One region of the Endozoicomonas sp. 8E genome, then DNA from elsewhere that is predicted to be linked to it. Evidence: predicted binding sites of a transcription regulator. Region 1 holds the regulator's gene; each other region holds the start of a gene.

The links. Region 1 encodes FliA, which starts transcription of late flagellar genes. Its sites were predicted from a motif close to CTAAAGTTNNNNNNNNNNCNGCCGATA; they were not measured.
Region 2: a site for FliA is predicted at 1,198-1,224, ahead of fliD (flagellar filament capping protein FliD). Genes of this name have one in related genera too.
Region 3: a site for FliA is predicted at 1,640-1,666, ahead of flgM (flagellar biosynthesis anti-sigma factor FlgM). Genes of this name have one in related genera too.

The regions. Positions count from the first base shown of each region.
Region 1 covers NZ_CP120717.1:2,505,965-2,510,625, reverse strand. Annotated here, with positions in the region: gene P6910_RS08405 (hypothetical protein) at 1-1,878, shown strand, start outside; gene P6910_RS08400 (rhodanese-like domain-containing protein) at 1,966-2,403, opposite strand; gene P6910_RS08395 (RNA polymerase sigma factor FliA) at 2,750-3,496, opposite strand; gene P6910_RS08390 (MinD/ParA family protein) at 3,499-4,308, opposite strand.
Region 2 covers NZ_CP120717.1:1,499,655-1,504,315, forward strand. Annotated here, with positions in the region: gene P6910_RS05380 (flagellar biosynthetic protein FliQ) at 1-46, opposite strand, end outside; gene P6910_RS05385 (flagellin) at 301-1,104, shown strand; gene fliD (flagellar filament capping protein FliD) at 1,257-2,606, shown strand; gene fliS (flagellar export chaperone FliS) at 2,620-3,021, shown strand; gene P6910_RS05400 (flagellar hook-length control protein FliK) at 3,035-4,282, shown strand; gene fliL (flagellar basal body-associated FliL family protein) at 4,313-4,661, shown strand, end outside.
Region 3 covers NZ_CP120717.1:1,479,381-1,484,041, forward strand. Annotated here, with positions in the region: gene flgK (flagellar hook-associated protein FlgK) at 1-670, shown strand, start outside; gene flgL (flagellar hook-associated protein FlgL) at 692-1,600, shown strand; gene flgM (flagellar biosynthesis anti-sigma factor FlgM) at 1,704-2,012, shown strand; gene P6910_RS05290 (flagellar protein FlgN) at 1,984-2,493, shown strand; gene P6910_RS05295 (OmpA family protein) at 2,499-3,392, shown strand; gene fliE (flagellar hook-basal body complex protein FliE) at 3,491-3,811, shown strand; gene fliF (flagellar basal-body MS-ring/collar protein FliF) at 3,826-4,661, shown strand, end outside.

The DNA.
Region 1 (4,661 bases):
GAAACCAGAAAGAAACAAACGACTGCAATCCGTGGTAAAAATTTTTCTGATATGTCGATAACAGAGCGCTTCGTTTTTGTTCTTGGTCTTTTTTCAGGCGTTCAGTCTGTGTATGCACAAAGCAATGGAAAAAGTAACATTTGCAGCGTGGCTTCCCCGGCAAAAGCTGAACTCAGCACTTGCCCAAAAGCTGGCTTTCCAGAGTGGGTCACAAAATTAGAGAAAACAGGCCGAAAAGATGATGCGCAGACAGAGTGCCAGGCAGATGAGTGCTCAGCCCCCAAAGAAATAATTCTCAAAAAAAGATCAACGCCTAAAAGAGAAAGTAAGTCTCAATTCTGTCACAAACCAAGTCTGATGGAGCAGATCGGTCCAGAGAATAGAATGACCGGAGTTTATAAAAAATCAGATGAGACTGGCATAGTGCTTGGTATTCAGAACCCTGAATCGGTTCCTGTAATGAAAAAATATAAAGACCTTGTTCGTTTGGAGTCCAAGACATTACAGTTAAAAAAGATTCTGCAACAGACTAACATCTACATCCATATAAACAACAATGATTTCGGAATGCTTGTTTTTGATGAGAAACAACTCACTGTTCTAAAGAAGTATGAGTTCTTTCCTCTAAACCGCTGTATGAGAAATCTGTTTGATGAACTCGATAGCTATGATACGGCATTAAAAGAAATCTTCATGTATCAGAAGGAATCGGGAGATTACAAAGCCTATGCTGAAGAACTGGACCACTTAATAAAAGGACGCAATGCTGTATTTGTGAGCTTATTACAATCATTAAAAAGTAAATTTGATGATTTAGAAAGACAGACATCAACTGCACTAAAAGTTAATAGTGATCACAAAAAAGAAGATATTCTGCAGCACAGAAAATACATTAATTCCCAGATTAGAAAATCTCAAGCCATTCTTAGCCCTGTAGAAATAAAAAAAATGTTCCAACAATGCATAAAGGATCGTCAAGCATGCCTCAACGAGCACAAGCGGACTGAAGCCAGGGAGCTTGCTGAAAGAGTCAGAGCCAGGAGAGAAGCAAACAACAACAGCTTTACTATGAAGTTTTTTAATTTAGTGTCTGTAGCTTCCTATACATTTTACCTTCTGTGCATGTTAGGTTCTACACTTGCATTGATGCCTTTACCGAAAAAAATAACCCGTTACTTCACCTACAGAAAGAAAATAGACACTAGTCGCCTGTTAGAAAAAATAATCAGAACCGAGAAAAAGAAGATGCCAGTAGACATCAAAAAATCTATGGATGAATGCGACAGAGCAGAAGACGCGGCGATTTCAAGCCATACAAGCACTAAGCTGACGTTTATTTACCCCGACAACTGGGAACATGCGTCTTTATCATTCTATCATGACTTAACGCGAATCAAAAAAAACAAGCGTCTCAAAAAAAGTCAAAGTATTGGAGCAATAGCTAAAAAAATTAAGGATATCGTTGTGCCAAAAGACGAGTTTCCTGCGAGGCCCTGGAAAGAGGATATACCGTTAAACCACCAATGCATCAGGCCAATTTACAAAAGAGGCTTTATCCCGTCTAGTAAAGAAACGGGTTCAAAAAACATTGTTGCTTATGCCTATTTTGACCCTTCATCAGATGCAATCAAAAGCACAATCTCCGATAACGCCATTAAAAAAATGCAAAGCATTCATGAAACAGGCCGTTATGCGCCGCATGAAACTGGCGCTACAGGCTACAAATGCTTTAGATATAATGGCATGCCACTATGGGAGTTTAAAGTGGCTGGAAATGAACGGGTTTACGGCTTAATGATTCAAGCAAATGAAGAAGGGAGACAAGCGGGTGTCGCTCCCCTGGTTATATTCGACACAATATTGAATAAAAAATTATAGACATCAACCGGCTCTCACATTCCATGGGTTTCTGTAAGTTATAAAAAAAGCGTCACATGACGCCTTTTTTTTATAACTTAAAATAACTTATTCCATCAGCATGGCCGAGAACGTCTGCAAATCACTCATATCATCTATCTTATGCTTTTCTGGCTTCCAACTGATGACTTCTTCCGTTTCCAGCTCTGAATAAAGCGTTACCGGGTAATCAAGTGCCAACCAGGAAAAGTAGCCATCCCTGAAAAAGAACACTCTCTTGTAACCCCAGAGCGCGGCAAGGTAGCTCGCTATCGCCCCCCTCATGTGATATGTGCTGTTTCCGTAGATGACAATAGGTGTCTTTTTATCCAAAGTGCCAGGCTTGAACAGCTGTCTGAAGCCCGCCCTTAAATCCAGACTTTGAGACCGGTCAATATGCCCCCACTCCCACTGTTGATAAGGTCTCACATCTATAAATAATGCCCCCAACTCATGAAGGCGCTTGGCCTGATGAGTGTTAATGGTAACAACGTTCTTGATATTCACTGGCGCTTCCTGTGCAGACAGGAAGCAGGAGGTAAGGGCCAGAAAGCACCCTGCAAGATAAGAATTCCATTTCATATTAATACAGGTCCGTTATAAGACTACTTAATAAAAACTACTTAATAAAAAAGTATATGGAGTAAGGACCTGCGTACTTGGAATAATAGGAAGCTAAAAGCTTGCTGCTCACTGCCAGAGAGCATATAGAGTGAAAAAATACCGTTTACTCTACAAATCATTCATTCCAGCCACAGGGCTTGGAGAAGCACTGACCTTGGATAGAAACAAATAATGCTTGCTTTAGAGCTTGGGGACCCTACCCACGAGTCCCCCCGGGTACACTGGTGGTTTAACCTAACCAGTGATGGAGCTTGGCTCTTAATCTGACGGCTGCCTGGGAGTGAATCTGGCTGACCCTGGACTCGCTGACGCCCAGAACCTTACCAATTTCCTTGAGATTCATCTCCTCATCGTAATAAAGCATCAGGACCAGCTTTTCCCGCTCGGGCAACTTCTCTAAAGCTTCTACCAGGGCATACTTGAACTTCTCTTCCTGAATATCGGCCGATGGGCCTCTATCTCCAGAGCGAGCCTGCATTCTGGACTCTTCGCTGTCGAACAGCTCTTCAAAACTGAACAGTCGACAACCGCGAAGGTCACTGAGAATGGTGTAGAACTCATCCAGATTGACTTCCAGCTCCTGGGCCACTTCAAAGTCTCTGGCATCTCTGCCAAGGCGGGCTTCAACCTTCTGAATCGCCTCAGTCACTTTACGACTGTTTCTGTAAACCGATCTTGGCCCCCAGTCACCTTTTCGGATTTCATCCAGCATGGCTCCACGGATACGAATGCCCGCAAATGTTTCGAAACTTGCGCCTTTACTGGCATCGTACTTTGAAGCTGCTTCCAGCAGACCGATCATGCCTGATTGAACCAGGTCATCGATCTGAACGCTGGCTGGCATCCTGGCGGCCAGGTGGTTCGCAATTCTTTTTACCAGAGCCTTATGAGTTTCAACCATTTCGGTCTGAATAAGTTTCTGACTCTTTTCCTGATTGGCTTGAGTTACCTGCACTCCCTGTGCTGTAGCATCCATGCTTATACCCTCTCCATTATTCTTGTTGGTAAGAAGAATTCGATACGACCTCTTGGCGGCGTTACTGGTATCGCCATCATCTGATGTGCAATACGCAAAATGGCTTTCGAAGCCCGGCAATCCGGATTTACCTGCAGAAGTACCTGCTGACGGTTGAGTGATTCTGCGACGGCCTTGTCGAATGGAATCGCCCCCAGATAACGGAGAATAATTTCTACTTCATCATTCAGATAGGATTGCAACCTTTCGAACTGGTTCGATCCATACCGACGGTTATTAACGGCGTTCACAATCACTCCAAAACGACGAACACCGTATATTCGGTAAAGCACACGGATCATTCTCACAGCATCCAGCAGTGACACAACTTCCTGATTAATGACGATGAGAATTTCTCCCGCAGCCTGAATAAGAGCTACATTGTCCGGAGCTAATCCAGGTGCGGTATCGATGACAAGGGTATCAAGAGTGGGAGCCAATGCCTCAAGGCTTTCTATCATTCGGACAGCATGACCGGTTTCTACGGTCTCCCTCCAGATAGGTTCTCCTCTTGGCGACAACACCTTCAGACCCGAGGGCCCATCCTGAATAAAAGTGGAAAAAGAGTCGTTGGCATCGAAGTGGGACATATCCAGCTTCTTCTCGAGACCAAGACTTATTCCAACATCGGGGACAGCCAGGTTTCCATCCATTAAAACCACACGTCTACCGTTGTTTGTAAGCGCCAGTGCGAGATTAACTGCAACTAATGTTTTACCTACTCCACCCTTACACCCCGCAACTGCAATAATCTGTTTTGTTGATGAGTTCATGGCTTTCAGCTTCTTTTCAGTGATTACTGCATAAGATCTGGAATCAAAAACGTTTTTTCTTTTTTACTGCCTGTACTTTATTAATAACAAGAGCCGTGCCAATTTTTTAAAACGCCTGTTTTTCAGTCACGGTCATATAGCTGACGCGACATCATTTTGACCCGCCCCAGACGAAAGATTATAACCCATTGTTTTTATTGATATTTATTCTTACCAGTCGAATTTCCGTCATGTTACTTTTTTGACAGAGTCAAAATCACTCTCAAAAAAATACATCAAACGTCGTTTTATTGAAAAATAAAAAGAAAGTTATTTGACAGTGTCATTTTATAGTGACGAATTACTGTCGCATA
Region 2 (4,661 bases), 1.0 Mb from region 1:
GGGTCAGCGCATCACGAAAAAGGTCTGCCACAACTTCCGGTGTCATGGGGTTTCCTCTGAATAGTTCAGGTTGTTTCGCAACTTTGCAAAACAGACTGCAACCCGAAGAAATTAACCAGGAGCATAGTTTTCTAAAATGAATTCGCAATAGATATATAAAAACATTTTTTTACTTTAAAAACGACTTAAAAGAATGGCAAGTCTATTTAATAAATCCAGAAGCCTTCCCGAGTGGTACTTATCAACAGGCAGTACGTTGAAGTTATTAAGCGAGTAAAACCATGAATAGGAATTAGTAAAATGGCAATGACCGTAAATACCAATATCTTCTCTCAGAATGCTCAGCGTAATTTGGGCAAGACTGAGGCGGGTCTTCAGACCGCCATGCAGCGTCTGTCTTCTGGTATGCGTATTAACAGTGCTAAGGATGATGCTGCCGGTTTGCAGATTGCGAATAAAATGGCTGCACAAATTGGTGGACTTGGTGTCGCTATCCGAAATGCCAACGATGGCATCTCCATGGCCCAGACTGCTGAAGGTGCCATGAGCGAGATCACTAACTCTTTGCTGCGTATGAGGGATCTGGCTTTGCAGGCATCAAGTGGTACCTATGAGGCTGCTGATGTTACCGCCCTGCAAGCCGAATACGATGCTCAACTGGCTGAGATTGGCCGTATTGCCGCAACGACTGAGTTTAACGGGACAACCGTTCTTGGCGCAGGTACCGTCGAAATTGCAGTTGACTATACCGATGCTACCACCAATAACATAGACCTCAACTTTACTGCCGTTGCGCTGACCGCGGTTACCTTTACCGATGCCGCTACCGCTCAAGCAGCAGTGGGTGCATTGGATGCGGATATTGCTGCTTATGACGCTGTTCGAGCCAGTCTGGGTGCATCCCAAAACCGACTGACCACTACCGTCAATAACCTTTCAAATATCCGTGAAAACCTGAGTGCTTCCAGAAGCCGTATCGTGGATACTGATTTTGCTTCAGAAACAGCGAATCTGAGTAAGTATCAGGTTATGCAACAGGCCGGTACTGCTGTGTTGGCTCAGGCTAACGCGATCCCTCAGAACATTCTGTCTCTGCTGCGTTAATCGCTGGAGAGGTAAAATTCAGTCAGCTTTAATGCTGATGGTCTTTGTGGGAGCCAGTAAGCTCCCATTTTTTATAGAGCTGTCTGTTATTCGGTTATGTTTCTCAGAGCAGTGCCGACTGAATAAAAGCAGGTAATAATCAGAGGCTGATTATGTTCAGTTTAAGTGGCATCTACTCAGGGCTGGATGTTAGCTCCATGGTCAACGCTTTGGTGGAGGCCGAGCGTGCTCCCACTGAAAGCCGTTATGCTCGCAGAGAGGAGGCCTTCAATGTAGAACTGTCAGCTGTCGGGACCCTGAAGTCTGCACTGAATGATTTTAATACTCAGGTAGAAAGCCTGAACAGCATCAGTAAATTCAGTCCCAGAGCCGTCAGCGTCAGTAATGAGTCCGTTCTGAGCGCAACCGTTTCCAGCAGCGCCGGGGAAGGCAGTTATCAGTTTTATGTGGATCAGCTGGCGACTCGCCACCAGACTGTATCCGCAGCCATCGCTTCAGATGCCACTATTGGTTCCGGAACGGTCAATCTCACGGTTAACGGTGAAAGCTTCTCTGTTACGGTCGAACCGGGTTCAGAGAGTCTGGCTGACTTACGTGATGCCATAAACAGCGGAGCCGATAACACCGGAGTTCAGGCAACGATTATTAATGAAAACGGTCAGCAACGTCTGATGCTGACCAGTGAGAAATCCGGAGCAGCAAACACCATAACGAGTGACTTCAGTGGCCTTTCCGGTGGCTCAGCAACTCTGGGGTCCTTTACCGATTTACAGGTGGCAGTGGATGCCAGTATCCGGTTTGGTGCAGGAGCCTCTGCAATCACTATTACTTCCGAAGACAACCAGCTGGAAAACCTTATTGATGGCGTCACTCTTGATCTGAAAGCCGTCAGCACAGATCCGGTCACTGTGAATATTTCCGTAGACAAAGACAGCCTGAAAGAGTCTATGCAGGGCTTTGTGGATGCCTGGAATAATGTTAAGTCTACCCTTGATACCCTCACAGATTTTAATGGTATTACAGCAGGGCCTCTTAATGGCGATACCCAGGCCCGGGCTATTGAGGGTCAGTTGAGAAGTGTCATCAGTTCTTTATATGGTGAAGACGGTGACACATTCAGAACGCTCGGGCAATTGGGTCTGACAACTACCGAAGACGGCATGTTAAGTCTGGATACAGATGGCCTGAATGACGCCCTGGCTAACAACTTTGATGAATTGGCGCAGGTGCTGGCTGGTGAAGATGGCTTAATGAGTCAAATGGCAGCCGTTCTCACTCCTCACCTTGAAAGTAGCGGAACGCTTGACAGTCGGGAGGACAGGATTGAAGAGGGCTTGAGTGATATTGAAGATGATCGTGCGGCACTGGAGCTGAGACTGGAGCGGACCCGTAGCTATTACCAGAATCAGTTCCTGGCGATGGAAAGTATTCTGGCCTCACTGAGTGGAACCAGTGAGTGGATCACCAGCAGTCTGAATAGTCTGAATAACAATAATTCCTGATCATGGAGGGGTCATGAAGAAAAAAGGTCTGGGTGCTTATAAACAACAGGAAAAAGCGGGTGTAGAAGCGTCTGATTCGGTTCAGTTGGTGGGGGTGTTGTTTACTAAACTGATGGACAATCTGGCTAAAGCGAGCCACCACATTGAGCGAAAGGATTTCAGCAACAAGTCTGATCGCCTTTCCCTTTCCATCGAAATTCTGCTGGTATTGGAACAGTCTCTCGATTTTCAAAAAGGAGGTGATTTAGCCAGCAATCTGCAATCGTTATATCTCTATTGCATCAGACGTTTAACTGAGGCCAACGCAAGTAATGATCTGGCTGCTATCAGTGAAGTTGTGGGACTGTTAAAAGAAATTCAGGAAGCCTGGAACTATATTTCCGTACCTAAAGCTGCGATTGCAACTGTCCAGTAACGGAGTGGTTTGAATGGAAAACCAGGCGCTGCCAGTTTTTTCGTTGTTATCTCTATCGAGTTCAGCGCCATCGGTTGATGGTGCTCAACCGCAGGTCATGGCGGCTGCTCAGACAGTTACCACTTCTTCTGAGTTGACATTTGAAACTGTTCTTCAACAGTTTTCCTTAATAGAACCTGCATCCACAGAGTTAGTCTCTCCGGAGCTTCTGGCTGCAGGGTTGATACCTGTTGATAGGCAGGCAAAAACAGATTTACCCTTGGCAAACCCTGATGCTTCAGAACTGACAAAGCATTTTCCCGTCACCAGCTTACCGATACTGACCAGAGAAGCAAAACCTGAACAGACAGCCGTAGAAATAAAAAGTACTTCTTTAACAGAAGGGGTCACTGAACGGCCTGATTTAAATCTGTCAATGCCCGGAAGATCTGAAAAACTCCATCTGCCTGTTCGGCTACAGAAATCAGAGGTCTCTCTGACTCCGGTTAATACTCAAGGGGTGTCCCAGGCTCAAAGACCATTAACGGATGTTAATCTGGTAGAGGAAGTCGATCACCAAACAGGAAAACTCAAGCCGGAAATCACTTTAAAACCGGATCAGATCCAGACAGAAGCCAAAGCGCCGGAGATAAAAAATCACAATGGATTAAAAGAAGTTCCAGCTCCGCTGTCTCTGTTCAATTTCGCAATGGAACGGAAAGCTTCTTTAAAAACAGCACCTGCATTGATACAGCCAACCGAATCAATACAGGCCGTCGTTAATCAGACGCCTCAAACCTCCCAACAGCCTGTTTCCTTTCAGATGACTGAGTCATCACCAGTCGCCCAGTCAGCCACAGTTAAGCAACCTTTTCTGCAACCTGAAGTAGCTCAGCGACCCTTCGGGCAGACAGTGGTGCAAATGATTAAGCAGGGCGAGCAGAAAATGGAGTTTCGGTTAGACCCACCGGAATTGGGTCGGGTAACGCTGACCGTTAGCGTTGACAGAGATGCGGTCAGCCTTCAGGCGATAACGGCAACACCGGCAGCCAGAGACTTGCTGCTGCTTCACGGAGATCGCCTGCGGGAAGCTCTTAATAGTGAATCACTGACTCTGGGGCAAATGTCAGTAGATGTGGGGAGCCAGAAAGACGCTGATACGTCGGAACAATCTTCAGAATATCTGCCCACCGCCGATGGTTGTCATGAATCAAATGGTTATCAGAGTGCCCAGGAACAATTCAGGCTTCATGGCGGCAGATTATTGGATCATTTCGTTTAACAGATCATAGGAAAAGGAGTTTCTGGACTCATGGCAGATGAAAAAGAAAGCAGTGACTCTGAAAACAAAAATTCAGGCCACGGCAAGTTATTAATCATCATCATTATTCTTTTGGTGCTGTTGCTGGCGGGTGGTGGCGCTTTTGTGGCAATGACAATGATGAATCCGCCGCAGCAACAGGAACAGCAACAGCAACAGCAGCCGCAACCCCAAGCTGCAGCATTGGGACCACCCAGTTTTATGGTGCTTGAGCCATTTATTATCACTCTCAAAAGTGATGCCCGACCTCGATATATGCAGATAAAACAGTCATTGATGGTACGGGATGAAACCGTGATCGCAACACTGGAAGCTTACCGGCCTCTTATTCGTAATGAAG
Region 3 (4,661 bases), 1.0 Mb from region 1:
TTTTTCTGATCTGACAAATCCTGCCAGTGGTATATTTTCCCTGGACGTTGTCTCTACCGCAGTGTCTGATATGAGAATTACGGACAGTTCCCAACTCAAAGCCAGCGACTATGATCTGCGGGTAGATAACACCGGCAACTATGTCATTACCCGTTTGAACGACGGGGTTCAATTCAGTGGCAGCTTATCCGGTGCCGGTACCGATACCCTGAGCTTTGATGGTGTTGAAATTGATATCAACGGCGCCGCCACAGACCAGGCTTACCGGTTGTCACCGGTGCGTTATGGCGCAAGAGACCTGGATGCGGTTCTGACGGAACCTTTTGCTCTGGCTCTGGCAGCACCAGGTGGCGGCGTGGCGGATAATTCGAACTTGCAGACAATTATTCAGCTTCAGAATGACGCTCTGATAGAAGGGCAAAGTAGTCTGACTGAAAGCTATACCCGGTTTATTGGCGATATTGCGGTGCAGACTTCTCAGGCGAAAACAGAAGCCGATGGCGGTAAAAAACTGTTTGAGCAGGCTGAAGCGAGCCGCAATGCTTATAGTGGTGTCAATCTGGATGAAGAAGCCGCCAACCTTCTGCGCTTTCAGCAACTATACAGTGCCAATGCTCAGGTAATTTCAGTGGCCCGGCAGACATTTGATTCATTGCTGAGAATGTTCTGATAAAGACAGGGAGCCGAACACATGCGTATCAGCAGCATCAATTTCAATAATATTATGCTCAGGGCTATGCAGGACAGTATGGCCAGACTGGCTGTAACCACTGACCAGATGGCAAGCGGAAAACGTATCTTGCAACCATCGGATGACTCCGTTGATACAGTAAAAATTCTTCAGATCAATAATGAATTAACGGCAATAGGACAGTATGAAGATAATATTGATTCGGCGAGGAGAATGCTGCAACAGCAAGATGTTTTATACAGTGGAATGACTGAGCAACTGCGGCGTGCCAGAGACATTGTTTTGCAGTCCAGTAACGGAACCCTGACTGACCAGGACTATGTGCCACTGGCAGAGGAGCTGAATACGATTAATCAGTCTATCTTGAGCCTGGCCAATTATCAGCAGGCAGACGGACAATATATTTTCTCCGGAAGCCTGAGCACCCAGAAGCCTGTTGATGAAGTCGCTGGTGATTATTCATTCAATGGCAATAATAACCTTCGTCAGGTCAATATCAGTGGCTCTGCCCTGGTGACAGTCAATGAGTCAGCAGAAAATCTGTTTTTTGACCCAACCGCTACACCACCAACGGATAGTGTCTTTGATGCTCTGTCTGATGCAGTGGATGAACTGAGAAACCCTGTGAGTTTAAACACCGCTCTCTCTGACGCATTGATATGGATCGATGACACTCTGGACAGGGTAGGGATCGCCCAGACCAAGGCTGGCAGTAATCAGAGTGTGCTTGACCGGGTGGGTGAAAGTCATGCCGATATCAAACTGATGATGGAAAAGCTTCATTCATCCCTTGAAGATATTGATATGGCAAAGGCTGCTACCGATCTGGCCCAGCAGCAAACCCTGCTCAATGCCAGCCAGCAGGTTTATGCCAACATCAAGCAGTTGTCTCTGTTCAATTATTTCTGACGGGCCATTGGCAAAAAAAAAATCCCCATTTCAGGGGGTTTAAGATTTTTTGACACCTTGCCGATTGGAGTTCTGTACCCATCACATACGAGTGGTGATAAGAATGCCGGGAATAAATCGCACTGGGCCAAAAAAAGCGGCTAGTCCAATAGCAAATCAGCATGCAGTCAAGAATGATGCTAAAAATGTCGAGCCCCCTAAAGTCAATAATGATCGTTTGCAGCTGAGCGGTGAAGCCCAGAATATTGAAGAACTGTTCCAGTCTCTGTCAGCAATAGATGAAATTGACAGTAAAAAAGTGGAGAGCATTCGGCGCGCCATTAAAAAAGGTGAGATGCCGGTCGATTATCAAGTGCTTGCCAATAAAATTCTGGAGCTTTCCGATGACTTTGATGACCACAGAAAAGAATGACAATAAAAGTGGTACTTACAGCGTTTCTGCCGAAAAAAAACTGCTGGATAATATTCGTGATGCACTGGCTTTAACCCGCAAGCTTGAAGCTGTTCTGAGCAAGGCCCATAACCTGATGCTGGAAAGGAATATTGCAGCTCTGGAAACTCATCTGGAAACTCAGGTCAAACTGTTGGACATGCTGCATCTGAATGCTTCTCTGCGAGAGCACTATCTGAAAGAAGCGGGGCTGTCACCAGACCCGGCAGGTATACGAACTTTTCTGCAAATTATATCTTCTACCCCCAAGTCTGAAACCACACTGAAACAATGGCAGCAACTGGAAATCACAGCAGGTCGCTGCCGCAGTTTGAATCAGGCAAACGGCAAACTGCTGAGTCGTTTGGCTGCCAGCACTAACCAGATTATTGATGTGGTTTTTTCCAGTCAGGAACCTGCGCCCTATAACCAACAGGGTATCTGCGAAAGAAAGCTGGGCTGATCAGCATGTTGTTTTCTGATGATTTGCGGCGATTTCAGAAACTGTTGATTTTTGGCCTCGCGATTTTTGGCTTCTCCTTGCTGCTGCTTTCCCGATCATCAGCCAACTCAGTCAGAGAATTCCCCCAGGAACTCAGTCTCCATAAGTGGGAGTTGACCACTTCCCGTTTCGAGTGTCGCATGAACAGCAAAGTGACGGGGCTGGGGAGTATCGTTTTGAATGCGGCTGCCGGAGGCGTGCATTATATAACCCTAGAACCGGATTTTTTCATTAAAGAAGCCCGGCATATTCGTGTTGGGGTTCAGCAATCACCCTGGCGTCACAGTCATTATCTGAACGCTCTCGGCGGTGTGGAAGCAGGGCCGGATAAACAGTTTGAAATGAGAATCAATGTTGCCCGCGTTGTGGAAGATATGCAGCAGGGTCATCAGCTGGTTATTGAGATTGAGAGGGAAGCAGTTAAACCTGTTCATATTAAAATACCCGCTATGAATTTCCAAAAAACAGCAGCAACATTTTATAAATGTTATGGTGAATTGCTGGCTCTGAACTACCAACAGGCAAAAGAAACACTGTTCTATTATTCCTCTTCAGGATCTCGTATAAGCTCTGAGCAGTTATCACATCTTGATGACCTGGCCACCTATATTCTGGTGGATAAAAGTGTAACCAATGTCGCCATTGACGCTCACACAGATTCCCGGGGTGACAGGCTGGAAAACCTGCAACTGTCAAAAGTGCGTGCAAGCCGGATTTATAGATATTTACGAGCAAAAGGTATCCCCGAACAGCGTCTTACCATGCGCTTTCATGGTGACCGCTATCCTGTAGCCACCAATGCCACTGTTGCAGGAAGAAATAAAAACCGACGGGTAAAGATTACCCTGAGCCGCCGATAAATAATTCTGACAATAAATCGTCAACTACGAAAGAGCCTGCTCTCACCAAGCTCTTTTACAGAACAATATTTCACAGAACAATAGTGGATGGCGGCTCAATGGACATCAAAGGTCTTAACCCGGATTCCCTCAGTGTACTCCTGAAAAACCGACCTGCTCCGATTTTACCTTCCGCCATTGAATCTGAAGGCGTGACTACCAGTGGTTTTGGCAATCTGCTGCAACAGGCCATCGAAAAGGTTAATGATCTGCAACAACAGTCCAGCGGCATGATGCACAAGATTGAAACCGGGGAAAGTGATGACCTCATGGGCACCATGATTGCCATGCAGAAATCCAGTATTTCCTTTCAGGCATTGATGCAGGTCCGCAATAAGGCAGTAACTGCTTACGAAGACATCATGCGTATGCAGATTTAAGGTAGAAAAATACCATGGCAGAATCAGATACAAAGGCTGCCCCGGAGCCGGCACCAGAAGAAAAAGAAGTGAAGCCTGCATGGCGGGAAGCGCTGGACAGGGCCAACAGGGTGGTGAAAAAAAATCGCCGCTATCAGGTGGTGCTGATGGTGTTATTTGCGGTTTCTGTTGCCCTGATGTCGGTTTTCTGGCTCTGGTCACAATCTCCGGATTATCAGCCACTGTACGGCAATCAGGAACTCTATGATGTGGCCAGTGTGGTCAATGTGCTGGATCAAAATAATATTGCTTATAAAATTCACCCTGCTTCGGGTCAGGTCATGGTGGATGTCGGAAGACTCTCTGATGCCCGTATGCAGCTGGCTGTATCCGGAGTCCAGGCAAGAATGCCGGAAGGACTGGAAACTCTGGATGGGCAGGAGATCGGTACCAGCCAGTTTGTGGAAAATGTTCGTTACCGGCGCGGTCTCGAAGGCGAGCTGGCTCAGACCATTATCAGCTTGAAACCCGTCCGCAATGCCCGAATCCACCTGGCTCTGCCCAAACAGAGCAGCTTTATTCGCAAACAGGGAAAACCATCGGCCTCGGTGTTTGTCGATCTGTTTCCAGGGTATAGATTGAGCAATGAGCAGATTGAAGGCATCGTGAATCTGGTGGCTGCCAGTGTCGCTAATATGAATCGCAGCGATGTTTCTGTGATTGACCAGTCCGGCAAGCTGCTTTCTTCAGATGTATTACTGGGTAACAGCGTGCTCAGTGAAGCCAGTAAACAGTTGGACTTTAAGCGTCAGGTTGAGGCTCATTTCCAGCAGCGCATAAGTGCCCTGCTTGAGCCACTGGTGGGTGCTGC